Regions from separate parts of the Paenibacillus jepli genome, predicted to be linked through region 4. Evidence: riboswitches for the same ligand, from Rfam matches in the RefSeq annotation. Region 4 holds a riboswitch; each other region holds the start of a gene.
What was found. Region 4 has a riboswitch for cyclic di-AMP ahead of ABC336_RS14785 (resuscitation-promoting factor). Riboswitches for the same ligand answer to the same signal wherever they lie in the genome.

Region 1: linked by a shared signal. The riboswitch ahead of ABC336_RS11115 (adenine nucleotide alpha hydrolase family protein) and the one ahead of ABC336_RS14785 (resuscitation-promoting factor) in region 4 are both predicted to bind cyclic di-AMP.
Region 2: linked by a shared signal. The riboswitch ahead of ytvI (sporulation integral membrane protein YtvI) and the one ahead of ABC336_RS14785 (resuscitation-promoting factor) in region 4 are both predicted to bind cyclic di-AMP.
Region 3: linked by a shared signal. The riboswitch ahead of ABC336_RS13105 (C40 family peptidase) and the one ahead of ABC336_RS14785 (resuscitation-promoting factor) in region 4 are both predicted to bind cyclic di-AMP.

The regions. Positions count from the first base shown of each region.
Region 1 is NZ_JBDFMD010000001.1:2,533,520-2,537,805, forward strand. It holds gene ABC336_RS11110 (helix-turn-helix domain-containing protein) at 1-1,123, shown strand, start outside; cyclic di-AMP (ydaO/yuaA leader) riboswitch at 1,307-1,455, shown strand; gene ABC336_RS11115 (adenine nucleotide alpha hydrolase family protein) at 1,590-2,021, shown strand; gene ABC336_RS11120 (helix-turn-helix domain-containing protein) at 2,100-4,286, opposite strand, start outside.
Region 2 is NZ_JBDFMD010000001.1:130,191-134,476, reverse strand. It holds gene ABC336_RS00655 (hypothetical protein) at 276-776, shown strand; gene ABC336_RS00650 (DinB family protein) at 777-1,268, shown strand; gene ytvI (sporulation integral membrane protein YtvI) at 1,591-2,649, opposite strand; cyclic di-AMP (ydaO/yuaA leader) riboswitch at 2,770-2,927, opposite strand; gene ABC336_RS00640 (YxcD family protein) at 3,171-3,455, opposite strand; gene ABC336_RS00635 (hypothetical protein) at 3,458-3,895, opposite strand; gene ABC336_RS00630 (DUF309 domain-containing protein) at 4,028-4,286, shown strand, end outside.
Region 3 is NZ_JBDFMD010000001.1:2,950,087-2,954,372, reverse strand. It holds gene ABC336_RS13115 (DEAD/DEAH box helicase) at 1-101, opposite strand, end outside; gene ABC336_RS13110 (cryptochrome/photolyase family protein) at 170-1,519, opposite strand; gene ABC336_RS13105 (C40 family peptidase) at 1,813-2,247, opposite strand; cyclic di-AMP (ydaO/yuaA leader) riboswitch at 2,260-2,413, opposite strand; gene ABC336_RS13100 (hypothetical protein) at 2,592-3,407, opposite strand; gene ABC336_RS13095 (M1 family metallopeptidase) at 3,419-4,286, opposite strand, start outside.
Region 4 is NZ_JBDFMD010000001.1:3,356,809-3,361,094, reverse strand. It holds gene ABC336_RS14795 (HD domain-containing protein) at 128-1,420, shown strand; gene ABC336_RS14790 (TatD family hydrolase) at 1,459-2,226, shown strand; cyclic di-AMP (ydaO/yuaA leader) riboswitch at 2,408-2,607, shown strand; gene ABC336_RS14785 (resuscitation-promoting factor) at 2,873-4,024, shown strand; gene rnmV (ribonuclease M5) at 4,194-4,286, shown strand, end outside.

The DNA.
Region 1 (4,286 bases), 820 kb from region 4:
GCGTCTGTCGTTTGTCGATATGCTTGAGCTGAAGCACTACCCCGACACGCACGCTCCCCTTCTTATCGGCGTAGAGGAGATTACCTGGCTCTTTGGCCGGCGTACGACGCCCCTCGAAGCGAAGGTGTGGGACAACGCTCAAGGCGAAAAGTCGTTATACCTGCATCCAATCCTCGGCCACGGGACACTGCTGGGCTGTCTTGTTCTTCAGACCGCGACTGCGCCCGAGCGTCTTGAACGCATTGCGCTGGAGCAGTCGGATGCCGTATTGGCACTGGAATTGGTGAAGCGGATGAGCGTGGCGGAGATCTTCTACAAGAAAACCTACGATTATTTCAATCAATTGCTGTATCAGAAAGAAAGCGCGCCCTTGCTGGCCCAAGGCAGAGCATTGGGACTGCATTGGGAAAAGCCGCTGAGGGTAATTGCCGTAGAAGTATCTGCTTACGGCGATTTGCAGTCATTGAACGTCGCCATCCATCGCATCGCATCCCGGATAAGACGCTCGCCGCTCGGGCAAAGCGGCCTGCTGTTCGGCTTTCATGACAAGATCATCCTGACGGCAAATCTCGAAGACGAGTCCCAAGGCGATGCTTGCGAGCGCACATTAGCATCTTTGATCGCCCCGTACGAGGGGTTCAATGGCATCCGCTTGAAGGCGGGTCTGGGGACTGCCGGAACCGGCGCGGCGCATGTGGCGAGGAGCCATGAAGAGGCACTCCAAGCGTTAGCCTATATGGAGAAGAGCGGCCACAGCAAGGTCATGCGGTATGAGCGGATCGGAGTCAACCGCCTATTCCTCAATCGACACCCCGAAGAGGTGGCGCGATTCACGGAACAGCTGCTTATGCCCCTTCGCACCCACCGCCATAGCGAGGAGCTGCTGCGGACACTGCGCATCTATGTGATGACGAACCAATCGGCCCAACAGAGCGCAGTTGAACTCCATGTGCATATTAACACCCTCTATCAGCGCATCGGCAGAATCGAAGAAATGCTGGGGTTGGATTTCAATCGTTTCGAGGATTATTTGCAAGTGCAATTGGCGGTTCATTTAACAGAAGCCTTTGGCAGGGGCTTCGATTTTAATCGGGAACTTGACGATTACAAGGAACATAATTAGGGAATGGTATAGATAAGAGCTTGACGAAGATTTTGGCCCGTCAGCATACGGCTTGAACCGATTAATGCGCTTACATCGGCCGGAATGAACGAATTTTGACTTAAAATCACCGAAAATGGGTTTTACAACGCACGAAAACAGGAGTAAGATGCCAAGAGTAAGATTAATTCCATTCCCAATTGCATAGAAAAGACGCTGAATCCCTGCATGCAGGGAACGGGGGAACCATCGATAGCCGCCAAAGCGGTTGTCAGGGGTGAATCCTTTCCAGGACGGGTACTCTCAAACCCGAATCCGACAGCTAACCTCGTAAGCGTATTGAGAGAGAGCAACTCCCACTCGTATTTAAACGAGCCCTGGGAGCAGACTTCTCTGCTCCCAGGGTTCTTTATGATGAAACCAGGAGCGCAGGTAATTATAGATTCGTCATCCCATGTCAGACATTACACAAAGGAGCTAGAAGACAATGACTAACGAAGAAAAACTGATGGTATGCATCTCTTGCGGACCTAACGGAGAACGGCTGATCGACCGCGGAAGCCAGCTGGCAGAGGTGCTCGAATCGCCGCTTTATGTGCTGGCCGTCACGCCGGCGGGCAAATCCCAGGTCGACCTGCAGCCCCGGATCGCCTCCTGGCAAGCCAAATGCTCGGAGCAGGGCGCAACGCTGATCGTCAAACAGCCGGAACATCTGAAAATCACCGAACTGATCGCCAAGACGGCCAAAGAGCACGGCATCACCCAGCTGATCCTGGGACAGTGCGGCCAAACGCGCTGGCAGGAGATTACGCAAGGCTCCATCGTCAATGAGCTGCTCAAGAAGATCGAGGATATCGATCTGCATGTCGTCTCCGTCGAGCGCAATGACGTATTGACGCCTGCCAGTGTAGGCGTATAAACGTTATCCCGCAGCAAGAGACGGGCACTGCCGCATGGCACCCCTGTACAGCACCCGTCTCTTCTCCCAACTCGCCTCCTATTTATTCCGCAGCGAGAAGCTGCTCCTGTATTGCCCCGGCGTCATTCCTTCCTGCTTCCGGAAGGAGCGGATGAAATTATGCGAGTTGTTGTATCTGAGCCGGTCGGCAATCTCCTTCACTGTCATCTCCGTCTCCGTCAGCCATTGCTTGGCCATCTGCAGCCGATAGAGCGCCAGATACTCGCTGAAGGTGGAGCCGGTCTCCTTCTTGAAGACGCTGCTCAGATAGCTGGCATTGTAGTGCAGCCTGGCGGCGCAATCCTCCAATGTAAATTCCGCATCATAATGATGCTTGATCAGATCAATAATCTTCTCGGACAGCTTGCGGTCCTGGGAATCGCTTCGCTCGGCGAAGATCTTGACCAGCGGCGTGATCATCCCCTCCCGGAACCAGTCCTCGATCTCCTCGCTGACATGAAGCGACAGCACCTCTTCATATACCGACGCCTTGTGCACGCCTGTCTGACTGAAGCTGACGCCTGCCTCCTGTCCCACGATGAGCAGACGGTTGAGCAGCCGGACCAATGAGATCTGGTATTCCTCCGGATGCCGGATGCCCTGCTTCGCCTCTTCCATCCAGATGCCCAATTGCTGCAAGGCCTCCGCCTCATTGGCGGTTCGAATCGCATCCATCAGCTCATGCTCCGTGCGGTCGGGATATTCGTAGACCAGCGACGGCTTGCCCGAGTTCACGCTGCTGTACGGGATGATGACGCCTTTGCCAAGGCGGATCCGGTGCTTCAGCGCCTCCAGCGCTTCGCTGTACGCTCGCGACGCCAGACGGATATCCTGGAATGGCAGACCCATGCCGATGCTGACGGACAGCTGCAGATACTGCGCCACCAGCTCCTTCACCCGACCAGCCAGCCCATCCGCCGCTTCCTCCGCCTGCGGCAGGTCCGCCGCTTCAAAACCGACCAGCAGCACGAGCGACCGGTCGATAATGACGGCGGGCAGCCTGTTCTCCTTGGAGATGACCTCTTCGGCGATATTCATAATAGCAAACAGCAGCAGCTCGATATCCTTGGCGGCGTACCGTGTATTGTCCAGTGTATCCACCTGGATCGCCAGCACCGTCATCGTACTCCAGCGGCCGGCCTGCTCCGCGAATCCGAAGTAATCCAGCTTCTCCTCGATCTCCTGAGGCCGCAGCGTACTGCTGAGCCAGCGGTAAAGGAACAGCGAGCTGATCTGCTGGGCATGATTGCGCACTTCATGCTCGAGCCGGGAGTTGGAGCGGAAGAGCTGCTTTATGTGCTCCTCGATGACTTGCACCTCGCTCTTGGGCTCGCCGCCCCGGTCAAAGGGAAGCCCGCCGATCGTCTGGACGAGCCGGTTCAGCGGCGAATACAGATTGCGTGTCACCAGCCAGACGAAGAACATCGAGGCTCCGATCAGCCCGATGCAGATGATCAAGGTCAGCCAACCGATCTGCCGCGACTCCTTCGTCAGCTCTTCGATAGAGACGAGTGACAGGTAGACCCAATCGTTAAAGGATGACTTGTAGTACGTCAGCGTATACAGATCCTTATTATGCTCGACCTGCAGCTGACCGTCGGCCTCCTCAAAGCTGATATCCGAGGCGAGCACCGGGTGATCAGCCAGCCGGGTGCCGATCAGCGAGGTGTCCCGGTGAACCATGATCTGCTGCTCCTGGTTCAAGATGATGACCTCTCCCGGCTGCTCGCTGTCCGTGATCATGGCCGCGATACTGCAGGCAGGGATATTGGCCATCGCGAGGCCGTATTTGTCCGTCGGCACGTTGGGAAGCTTGATCATGAAGCTGATCAGATGCGGGCAGCCGTGACTGGATATCGCCTCCGAGAAATCTCCCTTCTGCAGCAGCGTCCAGGATGCCGGATACTCCATGTCCAGAAATGAGAGGAAGGTGTCCCGGTCCGGATATTCGCTGAGCCGTTTAATACCCGAGTTGCGGACCAGCCAATCCTGCCTTTCATTGAATACGATGACCTCCTCCACTTTCGTATCAAAGGACTGCAGATGGACGATTTCGCTGCGGAGATTATTATAAAGCTGAAAATTAACCGCTTCCAACTTATTGTACAGCGCATCTTCCATGACCTGCGTGTCCGCCAGCTTGATCATCGTATGCTCAATGGTCTGCAGGACGAGCTCGATATTGGAATTGACCTGTCTCAGGAACTGCACCTCGCCCTGGCTGAC
Region 2 (4,286 bases), 3.2 Mb from region 4:
TGTAGGTATACCGGTATCTCTAGTTATTGAGAAGGTCCTACAGAGGGATGTCCCGTCGCCATCAAAAATCCTTGGAAAATCAGGATTAAAGTTAATCCTTTATATCGTTGCTTCAACTGTTATCGGTTGCGTACCACTTATGTATCATGGAAACTTCGACATCTCATTTCTTCTATCCTTTGTTGCAGCCGGGTTCACATACTACTTGTTCGAGCGCTTGTTTGCAAAGGTTATGCAAATTCATAGATTAAGAAACTAAATATAGAGGAGAGTGAATGAAAATCAACAAGAAAAAAGCAACCTTTCTATCGATCATAATCATTTTGCTAGCTGCATTTATATACAGCTATTATTCTTATAGTAAGCTTAAATTGTCCAATCAATATGAAGACGTATTTTCTGGAAATTTGCTAGCTGTTGTCGGCTATAATGAAGCATTTGATATGGCAGACATAACGCCCTTCGAATGGGATAAAATGATCGTGTTTTCTCCTTATACATCAAGAGATGAAATGGAAAAAACGGTGGGACGTGAATGGACGACCTACTCCTATATTGGTTATTATCTATTTCAAAAGACCTCTCTGGGGGACTATCCCTTAAGTGACGATTCGGTTAATAAAATTATTTTTATGCACGGAGATGAAATCATACTTGATGTAACCTTCAATCGAAATCAAGTGGATGTCACCCAAATTAGTCAGATCATCCATCGAGAAGAAGCAGCGTTTTCAATTGAAGAGATGGTATTAAAACAAAATCCTTCGAGGGAGTAGATGACATTGCCGAAATCCTCAGATGAAATGGTTGAAGAATACAAGTCGTTTATTCATTTCGTCGAAGATCTTAGATCGATTAGTGAAGCGAACTGGAATAGACCCCTTGCTGAAGGCAAGTGGACTTTGAAAGATGTGATCAGTCACATCATGTTATGGGATCAATACTTTTACGACGAAGGTATTAAAAAGATTAAGCTCGCAGAGCCGGTTACTGTAAAGCATCTGGACTTTAATGAATTCAATGCGAATGCTGTCCAATACGCAAAGACTCAAACAAAGAACGAAATATTAGACCAATGTATCCATAACCGGAAACAGATTATAGACGCTATATCCGGTCTCGCTGAGGAAGAGTACACCAAAGCATATAAAGACGGTGAGAAGAAGAAGTTCTCGATTAGAGGATTTCTACGAGGGTTTATCCCGCATGATAGACACCATAAAAAGCAAATTGAAACGTTTATCAAGACAATATCAGCTACTCAATAAAAAATCAGCGCGGGGAGGATTCAGCGTGGCATATGATTTCAACCAGCACTTAAAGATGTTATGTCTCAACCTCTATATGAATTCAGTGCAGTTACTTTGGGCTTTGGTAAACGTATCAGGATACCGGCCAACTTGAACTGTTCATCTGCCGATCACCATTTGATGCGCAAGCGTGAATTGATCGAGCGACGTGATTTTCACTTTTCCGTGAATCAAGCCACTGATCACCAAGCGTCTGTGCGGAAGGAAGGCCGCTAAAAAATGAGCGAAGCGCTGAAAGCGGCCATGGAATAATGGTTGGGTATGATGCCCCTCGCGTGAATCACAATTTATTCCTGAAATTAATCAGTCCAGCTTCTTTCAGCGAGGTAAACGCAATTACGAGAAGCGGACCTACGAGCAGACCGACAACGCCCAGGAGACTGGCCCCGAGATACATCGAGATCAAGGCGGCAAGCGGAGACATTCCAATATGCTGTCCCATTACCTTGGGCTCCACGGTCCTGCGAATCAGCAGAAGAATGCCACCGAGAATGAGCAGGCGCACTCCCATGGATGGATCGCCCGTCAATAGTTTATAGATGCCCCATGGCGCCAATATGACGATGGAACCGATCAGCGGAATAAAATCAATGATCCAGATAATGATGGACATGGTCAAAGCCAGCTCAGGCACGATGATCAGCAAGCCTATCAATGAAACGGCAAAGATCGGGATGCTGACGATAAACTGGGCTTTCAAAAAACCGAATGTGGCTCTGGAAAACCGGTTAGCAATAAACAGGACGCGGGTCTTGGTCTGCTCGGACATCATCGATAACAGGCCTTCTTTCAATCGAGGGAGGTCGAGCATAAACAGGAACAAGGTAATCAAGAAAACCAGGAAAGACAGCAGGAATCCGGGAGTCCCGGAAATAAACCCGGTCACGAAAGAGATCAGATCGATCTGACTTACACTGCTCCTGATGTCATTGAAATACCGATTGGCCTCTTGGTTCAAGGCTGCGATCAATTCCTGAGGATAATTAGCGGTATACTCCTCCAGTGAACTTAACCAGTTGCTTGAAATTAAGTTTAACTGCTGAATATAGTTCGGCAAATTATCAAAAAACCGGATGCCAAAATTAATAATCACGGTTATCACCGTATACATCGAGAGCAGCAAGATCAAAACGAACAGAAAGAAAACGATCAGAGTGGAAAAGAAATGGCTTATTTTCATATATTTTTGACACCAGCCGACAAGTGGCGACAGCATCATGGAAACCAGCAGAGCAATGATGATCGGTTGCGACACCGGCCATATAAAATAAATAAAGCCCAACAGAAGCAGGATCAGAACCAGACGGCCTAGATTTTTCCGAGTTAGCAACTTTACCATGGACGTCTCTCGCTTTCTCATTTTGAAATCATCTGCGTACCATAGGCAACAAAAAAAACCACGGAGCAGAGAATATCTGCTGCCGGGGTTTTGACATGTCAAATAACATGCATGGGGCTGCATTTCTCTCTCAAACACCTACGAGGTTAGCTGTCGGGTTCGGGCCTGAGAGTGCCCGTCTGCTTCTTCAGACATCGTGCAGATTCACCCCATTGAAACCAAATTGGTCTCATGTGGTCCCCCCGTTTTCCAAAACGGAAATTCGGCATCTCTATGCGGTTATTAGTTTCTATCAAGGAATACTACGCCTATTCCTGATAAAAGTAAAGTTAAAGCAGGAATGGATTCAAAGCTAGGCTGATCAAATGAGTCCAGTCCATCGCAGCAATTAGAAATGGGGTGAGCAGGCGACGCAAGGCAAGCAAAAGCCTGACCTTGATGTCTAGCAAGGACAGGCTCTTTGCGAGAGCAGGCGCCGATTACCTGGATCACTGCCTGCATTAAACGAAATAACAATCCGACTAGTGATCCGCAATCTCCGCATAGATCTCGTCATCGAGATCCAGCTTAATGGCGGAGCGGAACACTCTGCGGTCGTAGTGGTTGTACATGTATTGCTCGATAGCTTCGAGCAGATTGGACTCGATCAGGTACTGACTTCGTCCCTCGACCCAAGCCTCGGCGGTGAAGCCGGTATCTTCATCCCAGGCCAGTTGCACTTCCACTGCGGTCGGTTCGACGCGGCGGCGGTCGGCGAGATGGTAGCAGACGGCGTTGATGACTTCATCCATCGACAGGCGAGTCATGGTTAGTAAGGTCTCCGCTGGTCATCGACTCTTCTGCGGTTGTTGCGGAAGTAGTGGATGATGCCGCGTACGGCAACGATCAGCAGGAAGATGGCAAATACGTTAACGAGCAGTCCCAGCATCTCGCCGAAGAAGCCCATGCCGCCGAACATCCCACCGAACAGCATGCCGGCCAGACCGCCGATCATGAGGCCTTTCATCAGGCTGCCGCCGCTGAAAAATCCTGGCTTGGCCGCTGCGCCTGTTCCTGTTGTATTCGAGGTGTTGCGCGTGTTGGCTGCGGCTCCGGAGTCACTGCGGGTCTCGGTTTGCTTGGGTGTCTTGGTCACGCTCTGCTTCGGAGACTTGAATCCGCCGCCGCGTTTCGCATCGGCAATGTCGGCTGCGCCAAACGCCAGGAACAGCGTAAACGCGATCATAACTAACAAACTTCTTTTCATGTACTGGTTCTCCTCCTGATCTAATTTAGCAAGGACGTTGCCTTCTTCATCAATTACGTCTAAGATAGATGAAAGTTTCACTTTTTTTTGGATCTTTTTTTGGGATGTTCCCAAGCTCGAAAGGAGCGCATCATGAAGCCGTCCAGCCCCGAGATCTACCCGGATAATTATATACAGTACCTGATCGAATTTCACGTCACCCGAGACTACTTTGAATGCCATGAGCTGCTCGAAGAATACTGGAAAGAACAGCCCGGCGACCACCCGCTCTACAACACCTGGGTCGGCCTGATCCAGATCGCGGTCAGCCAGTATCACCTGCGACGCACCAATCGGCGCGGCGCCAGGCTCATGCTGGAGCAGGCGCTGGATCGCCTGACGCCCAACAAGC
Region 3 (4,286 bases), 410 kb from region 4:
GCGTCGACTTGCACGGCTGTCGGCTGCCCGAAGGCAGCGGCGAACCAGTCTGCTAGCACAGGATGGAAGAGCAGGTGCGCTTCATGTGATGAAGATGCCATGGCGAGGCCTCCTTTGTTGATAGCTATATACTCATTGTAGCCGCCAGGCGGGGTTCGTCAAACCCGGATCAGGAGCGAAGGATCTCCTTGTAGACTTCGATGGCGCGGGCCCGGGAGGTCTTCAGATCGACGATCGCATCCGGCTGCGGACGGTGGATTGCCTTGTCATCAAGATCGGCGAGATGAGGCAGCCAGCGGCGGATGTAGGCGCCGTCCGGATCATGCTTGAGCGACTGGCTGGCAGGATTCATGATGCGGAAGTAAGGCGCCGCATCGTAGCCGAGCGAAGAGCTCCAGAGCCAGCCGCCGCGGTTCTGACAGTTGTCGTAATCCGTGAGCTGGCGGCGGAAATACTGCTCTCCGAGCGTGAACGGACAGAGGAGGTTTTTGGTCAGAAACATGGCGTTGATCATCCGCAACCGGTTGTGCATCTCGCCCGTCTCGTTCAGTTCTGTCATCGAAGCGTCGATAATCGGGATGCCGGTACGCGCTTCCTCCCATGCCTGATAATGATGATCGGATAGGGCAGAGAGGTCGTAGCGGGATTCGTAGCGGAAGAAATCTTCGTTAAAAATAGCCTGGTAGAGATAGAAGTCGCGCCATGCCAGCTGCCGCACCCATGTCTCGCCTTCGTCCTTGTCCGATGCCGCCGCATACGCGGCACGGGCGGACAGGGCGCCGCTGTTCAGATACCGGGCGATCCCGCTGGTGCTGTCCTCTCTGGCGTATCGGTCGCGCCGCGAGGCATAGCTGCCGAGACCTTCGCCCTCTGCGAATTCCGCCAGCTGCGACCAGGCATCTTCGGCTTCATCCCGCTGTTCCTGCAGCTGTTGCCGCAGCTCAGAGGGCAGAGAGAAGGAATCCCACCCATCGCCTGTCAGCTCATCCACCGTGTCAAGGTCCGTCAGCTCGGCCGAAGCCTGTGGGCTGGCATACTGCTGCATATACGAGCGCCATTTATTATAGAAAGGGGTGAAGACCTTGTAAGGCTCGCTTCGCCCCGTATAGCTATGAAAGTCTTCGGGATCGGCCAGCGGCAGGTCGTCGATCAGCACCCAGGGTACGCTGCGGCGGTCCGCGATCTCCTGGATCCGCTCATCACGCGAGTTTGCATAGGGCGTGTAGTCGTTGTGGGCGACGATGCCCTTGATGGGATGCGCCTCCAGGAGGGCGTCTATGACCTCCCAGGGAGCCCCGTACAGCAGATGGAGCGTGCGGCCCGCTGTGCGATACTGCGCCTCCAGCCGGGCCGCCTCGCGGAGGAATCGCCGCCCGCTGTGGGCATCCATCCGGCCGTCCCCGAGCAGTCGGGGGTCGAAGATCAGCAGATGGATGCCGGGCATGTCCCGTTTCTTCAGGGCGTCGAACGCCCGCATATCCCGGATACGCAGATCTTTGCGGTGGATAAACAAGTACAATGATGAAACCTCCTCGAGCGGGGGTCGTATAAACCGACATAAGTTGTTCGGCAGAACAGCTTCCCAAATGATAGATACAAGTATAAGCCAATACACCAGCCGGCGGATTCGTAAACACCGGGAAGGTGACCCTGCGGCGCTCATCTGCGTACAAAAAAGCAGCCGTCTGCGGAAGCAAACAGCTGCTGGGAGATGGGTGCGGGTCTAGGGCCGAGCCTGGCCTGTGATCCGCAGTGCAAGTCGGATTGATGAGATCACACCCCGACTTGGCATGGTTAATCGTTTGTACTGGACTAGAGCCCAGCTACGCGGCGCGCGCCCATGTAGCGCGTATCCCAGTAGGCTTCGCTCAGCTTGCTGATGATGACGCCTTTGCTCGAGGAGGCGTGAGCGAACTTGTCGTCGTCTACGACGATGCCGACATGGGATACGCCCTTGCCGCTGGTGTTGAAGTAGACGATATCTCCAGGCTGGAGCTCGTCGCGCTCGACACCTTCGCCATGCTGCGCCTGACCGCCCGAGGTGCGGGGCAGGCTGATATCGAATTGCTTGAACACGTACGCGGTAAAGCCGGAGCAGTCGAAGCCGCTCGTGGTGTTGCCAGCGTACTTGTACGGCGTGCCGATCAACCCGGCGATCACATCCTCCATCTTGGCGAAGGAAGACGCGGATACGGCTCCTGCTGTCAAACTCATGATCAAGACAAGAGCCGCCAATGAGGTCAACACTTTTCTCAAGCAAAAAGCTCCTTCCGTGCCTACGAGGTTAGCTGAGGGTTCGGTTGAAGGCTCCCTATGGTTCCTCCGGTCAGCCTGCGTAGCAGGCGGCCGGGGATCAATTCACCCGGAATGGGTCCCCCGTTTCCTGATGTCAGGAACTCGGCTTTCTATGTAATACATCGACATTCATTTCGAGGCTTTTTTTAGTTTTCCTGCTTTTGTCACATAATGTTCACAATTGAAAGCGATTTCCTAAGCCTTAATTGGCAGTTTTTGTGTGATCGTGGCATGCAAAATTAAAAAGACATAGCAAAAAATCGCCTTCTGCCGGAGCAGAGAGGCGATGGGTACGATCAGCTCTGCTTGGACTGCCAGAGCTTGTATTGCGATGCGAGTGTCCAGACCCTGATCATGGAGCGGATCAGATAGTAGGTCTGGTGGAAGATCAAGGCAAGCAGGCCGGCCCATATAAGCGAGACTGAAGAGGCCGCCAGTCCGATCCCCGCCCCGATCCCCCACATGATCACCGTGATCATAGCGAGCGGCAGGAAGGCGCGGACGGAATGCAAGGTGCTGCCCAGTACTCCTGACCCGGAGGCGACCCCAAACTGCATCGAGAGAAAGAGCAGATGCAGCAGCAAGCCCCAGAGCAGCCAGCCGGCTGCGTAAGGCGCTGCGGCCGTAGCGGCTTCCGTCAGCGAACTGCTGGAGAGCAGCAGCTGCAATCCGGCAGGCAGCAGCCACCAGGCAGGAGCAAGGGTGAGTATGGACTTGATCCAGTAGAGCAGTGTAATCTTCTTCCAGCAGGTCCGGATGCCTTGGAAGAACCGGGTGCCGCTCTCCTCGGTGGCGTGGGTCAAGGAGTAGAGCAAGCCGCTCTGAATCAGCGGCGTAAGCAGCATGCGGAGCAGGATCAGGATGCCGAAGGTGAGGAGATAGGGCTGGATCAGATCGGTCTTGAGCAGCTGGAACTGCGCTTCCATCAAGAAAACTTTTACTGCCTGCTCGGATGGGAGCGTATCGGGATAACGCTTGAGCAGCGGGATGAAGGTGGCTTCGACATAACGATAGAGTCCGAAGCCCCACAGCAGCTGGTACAGGAACAGGAAGATAACGATATAAAAATGCTTGACGGCCAGACGCCAGCCTTGTCGGATATGTTCTTTCATGTTCTGCCTCCTCACCAGCCCAAGGAGCCGAACAGCCCCTCGATGAATTTGACGATGCCGAGATTCCAACGGGTGCCGCTGCGACCCGGCAGCTCGGCTTTCATATAATTGTTGATCCGGTTGTTGTCGAGAACGATCGTATAGCCGGGATCAACGGCGGCCCATTCCAGCGGAGCGCTATGGGTGATTTTATATTGTATATGCGTCTCCTGCGCGTCCCATATCTTCTCGACCGTTTTTCCGTCCCGGAATTGGAGCAGGATCGGCACTTTATCATAGTCGCCGCCCCGCTTGCGGATGAGCACGACCGATTCATACACCTTCTGTTTATCCTCCTTAACGGCGCGTACAGTGATCGATTCAACCGCAAAATCGGCCATTTGCTTGCCATAGATGTATTGGTCAAAATAGGACTTCCAGCTCTGCCTGGTGACTTGCTCGACAACGCGCTGGAAATCGCCGGTGGAAGGGTGCTTGAAGCGGTACCTTTGGAAGTAAGTCCGCAAAATTTTGCGCATCGTCTGCGCACCGACCCGCTGCTCCATGTCGACCAATACCAGCTTGGCCCGCATGTACACATTTTCGGCATAGTGATCATGATCGCGATACGACCAGGACAGCTGCTTGAGCGGCGCGGGGTGGGTCATGTAGCTGGATTCGACGAGCAGATTGGGCAGTACGCCATACTCGCTCTCCATCACCTTGTCCTCCGCATAGGAGGTGAATCCTTCGTCCAGCCAGGCCTCTTCGAACTCGCTGGAAGCAACCATCCCATACCAGTATTGATGGCCGATCTCATGGACGACGACCCGCTCCAGCTCATAACCGGGATTGTCCGTCTCGGCAGCAAACGCGGTGACGAGCGTCGGATACTCCATA
Region 4 (4,286 bases):
TCCCTGTAAAGCATACTACAAGCTGCTGGCCTTGGAAATGAAAACTCGACATCATTCGACAAAGTGCCGACATTCTGTGTCGAAATATTGAACAATAATCGACAAAAATATCGAAGAGGTGATCGTCATGTCACGGATACTGGCTGAAGAAAAAGTATTTAAAGACCCGGTGCATAAATATATTTATGTGCAGGACAAGCTCATATGGGATCTTATTAATACCAAGGAATTCCAACGCCTTCGCCGTATCAGACAACTTGGTACTTCATACCTTACCTTCCATGGCGCCGAGCACAGCCGATTCTCACATTCCTTAGGCGTGTATGAGATTACTCGTAAAATCATCTCGCAGTTTGAGCGCAGCCACTATCCCGATTGGCCTCAGGAAGAAAAGCTTGTCTCCCTTTGTGCAGCTCTGCTTCACGATCTGGGGCACGGGCCGTTCTCCCACTCGATCGAGCAGGTATTTGATACAGATCACGAAGCATGGACATGCCGTTTTTTGCTCGAAGATACAGAGGTTAACCGCGTACTTCGCACGATTTCGCACGATTTTCCCGAACAAGTCGCCTCCGTCATCTGCAAAACATACGCCAAGCCGATTGTCGTCAGCCTTGTCTCCAGTCAGATGGATGCCGACAGGATGGACTATCTGCTGAGGGATGCCTACTTCACCGGTGTCAATTATGGCACATTCGATCTGGACCGGATTTTGCGCGTACTGCGGCCCTACAAGGGACGTATCGTAATCAAGGAGAGCGGCATGCATGCGGTGGAAGATTACTTAATGTCCCGATACCAGATGTACTGGCAGGTTTACTTCCATCCGGTTACACGCAGTTCAGAGATTATCCTTAGACAGATTTTTCGAAGAGCAAAGGAACTTTATGTGGGTAGGTACCCATTCCGAACAATGATGAGGCCATTCGAAAGCCTCCTGCAAGGCACCCTGGAGATCGAGGATTATTTTCGATTGGACGAAGCCATGGTACAGACGATCTTTATGGAGTGGGTCTCGGAGGAGGATGCGATCTTGTCCGATCTGTGCCATCGGTTCCTGCACCGTCGCTTATACAAGTATATAACCGTGACCGAGCCCGATGAAGCTCGCTGGTCGATGATCCGCAGGGAACTGGAGAGGGCGGGACTGCATCCGGACTACCATCTGGAGATTGATTTTCCGTATGATCTTTCTTATGATGTATACCGTCCAGGTACAGGTGATGGTGAAGAAAAACCGCCGATCCTGATGCTGAGTGGGGACGACCAATTAGCTGAAATATCGGGAAAATCCGACATCGTCACCTCGATTACCGGACTGCATCACGGCAAGTATCATCTCTATTTTCCGGAAGAGCTGCTGCGTGAAAAAGCGCACCTCTTGTCAGATGAAACGAGAGTCTTATTCGGCCTAGATTAAAAAACTGTAATAATAGAAGAAAGGGGTCGAAATTCGTCATGATTATCGACACACACACGCATCTGGATGCAAAAGCTTTCGAGGCTGACCGTGAAGAAACGATAAGTCGAGCAAGGGAGGCGGGGATCGACCGGATGATCAATATCGGTTTCAACCGTGAGACGATTCCCACCACTCTGAAGCTTGCCGAAACCTATGATTTTATCTATGCTGCAGTGGGCTGGCATCCGGTCGACAGCATCCACATGAAGCCGGAGGATCTCGATTGGATTGCTTCGCTTATGCGTCATGAGAAGGTGGTGGCGATCGGCGAGATCGGACTGGATTATCACTGGGACACCTCTCCCAAAGATGTCCAAAAAAGGGTGTTCCGGGAGCAGCTGCAATTGGCCAGGAAGGTCGGCAAACCAGTGGTTATCCATAATCGTGACGCACACGAGGATATCGTCAATATTCTTAGAGAAGAGAATGCGAAGGAAATCGGCGGGGTTATGCATTGCTTTTCCGGAAGCTGGGAAACGGCTCGCCAATGTCTGGATATGAACTTCTATATTTCACTCGGCGGTCCCGTTACTTTTAAGAATGCCAGGGTTCCTAAAGAGGTGTTGAAGAACGTTCCGCTGGACCGGCTTTTGATCGAGACAGATTGCCCTTATCTGGCTCCTCATCCATTTCGAGGAAAGCGGAATGAACCCTCCTATGTGCGACTGGTAGCTGAGGCTGCAGCGGAAATGAAAGGAAAAACATTGGAAGAAATTTCAAAAATTACGACCGAGAACGCTGAGAATTGTTTTCGATTAGGCTGAAAAAGGCCAAAATCGCTAGGATTTCGAACGAATCGTATGAAAAAAGTCTCTTTCAACCGAAAAATCCCGGGATAAGACGGTGATTTTCCTAAAAATTCGTTAAAATCGTCTTTTAAGCGATCTTTACAATGAGGGTACAAAGAAGGTATGATTCTTCTCAGAGCTTGAGTAATGTATCCAATTTCCAGTTTCGCTTAATCTTCGATTTGAAGAACGGGGGAACCAAAATCGTCAGTCTGCTATCCCACTTGCGACTGCCCGGTTTTCTTCCTTGGGGTGAATTCGTGAAGGGCTGAATCGTCGAAACCGGCACCTTCCGATAGGGCGACTCTCATGTCCGAACCCGTCAGCTAACCTCGTCAGCGTCCAAAGAGAGATCAAACTCGTGTAAACCCCATTCTGTATGAATCTCTATTCATCCGGAAGCCACGAAACAGATCCTCTGTCGAAAGGCTTCCTTTTCGCATCTTGGAAGATTAGAGTCGTCTAAGATTTGAATATTGCGTAAAGCCTCGACATAGGGTGTTTTATGGAGGTGGGGTATACGAGGACACTGGAAGTGCGTGCTTGCACGCTATTCTAAGATAGTCACGCCAAGTATCATGCGTAAGTTCACAGGCGGCGGCTATGAAGGAGGACCGAGGAAGTGGGCATGTTCCAAATCAAGGATACCCATGGTAAACGATCATCCAGCATGTCTTTCGCATTGCGATGGAAGCATGAAAACCTGCGTTTGATTCTTCTGAGTGCGATCATTTCAATCGCTATGACTTTCATGTTGTTGGTGTTGCTGTACGGTACGGCAGAGAAGAGCGTATCGGTAGTGGTCAATGGACAGGAGCAGATCGTATCGACCAAGCAGTGGTCATTGGACCGTCTGCTGGCGGAGCAGTCGATCGAGATCGGACCGCACGACGTTTTGTCGTTGCCGACGAATGCCTCGATCAAGGATGGAGACCAGGTCGTGATCGACCATGCGAGAGCGGTCACCGTTCAAGCGGACGGGAAGTCCAATACGTATTTCACCACGGAGAAAACCGTCAAAGACGCGATGGAAGCTTTTAATATTCCCATCCGCGAACAAGATAGAGTACATCCCGCACTGTCTACGCCGATCGATTCGGACGTGACGGTATCGGTCGTACGGGTCGACACGGAAGTGGAGACTACCCAGCATAAAATGCCGTTTAAGGTCGTCCAGAAAGAAGATCCTGAGCTGGCAGAAGGCAAACAGAAGGTCATCCAGGCCGGACAGGACGGACTGCTCGTCAAGCAGTTTGAGAAAGTGTATGAAGACGGTCAACTGGTGTCTGAGAAGATGATCCTGAAATCGATGGAGACGTCTGCTGTCGAGCAGGTCGTCGCCGTAGGAACCAAAAAGCCGGAACCGAAGGTGAGCGTCCTCTCGTCGCCTGCCTCGGAATCGGCACAATCGGTCAGCACGAAGGACTATTCGTTCCAGGCCCAAAAGACGTTGAAGAATGTCACATTGACTGCTTATACCGCTCATGTGGCATCGACTGGAAAAAGTAAGGGTCACCCGCAATACGGCATCACCGCTTCGGGCTCGAAGGTCCAGGAAGGGCGCACCATCGCTGTGGATCCCAAAGTCATCCCGATCGGCTGGTGGGTATATATCGAGGGCATCGGCTTAAGACGCGCGGAAGATACCGGCGGCGCGATCAAGGGCAACAAGATCGATGTTTATTACGAGAGCGAATCCTATGCCAAGAAGTTTGGCCGCAAGAAGGGGTATACCGTTCACGTGATCGGTCCCAACAAGCCCAAGGCTAGCTAGCACCGTGCATTTGCTTTAATCATATCGCTTTTTACATGCAAATATGCCATCATAAGAAGAGGTGACCCCTCTTCTTTTTGCATGTTTGTCCAAAGGAAGGGGCAGTCTATAACCTCTTCTTCAGAAGGACATGGTCTAATCCAAAATCAGATGCAGATGGAGATAAAATATGATAAGGGAAATTATCGTCGTCGAAGGCAAGGACGACACTGTAGCCATCAAGCGGGCGGTAGAGGCCGAGACGATCGAGACCGGCGGTTCG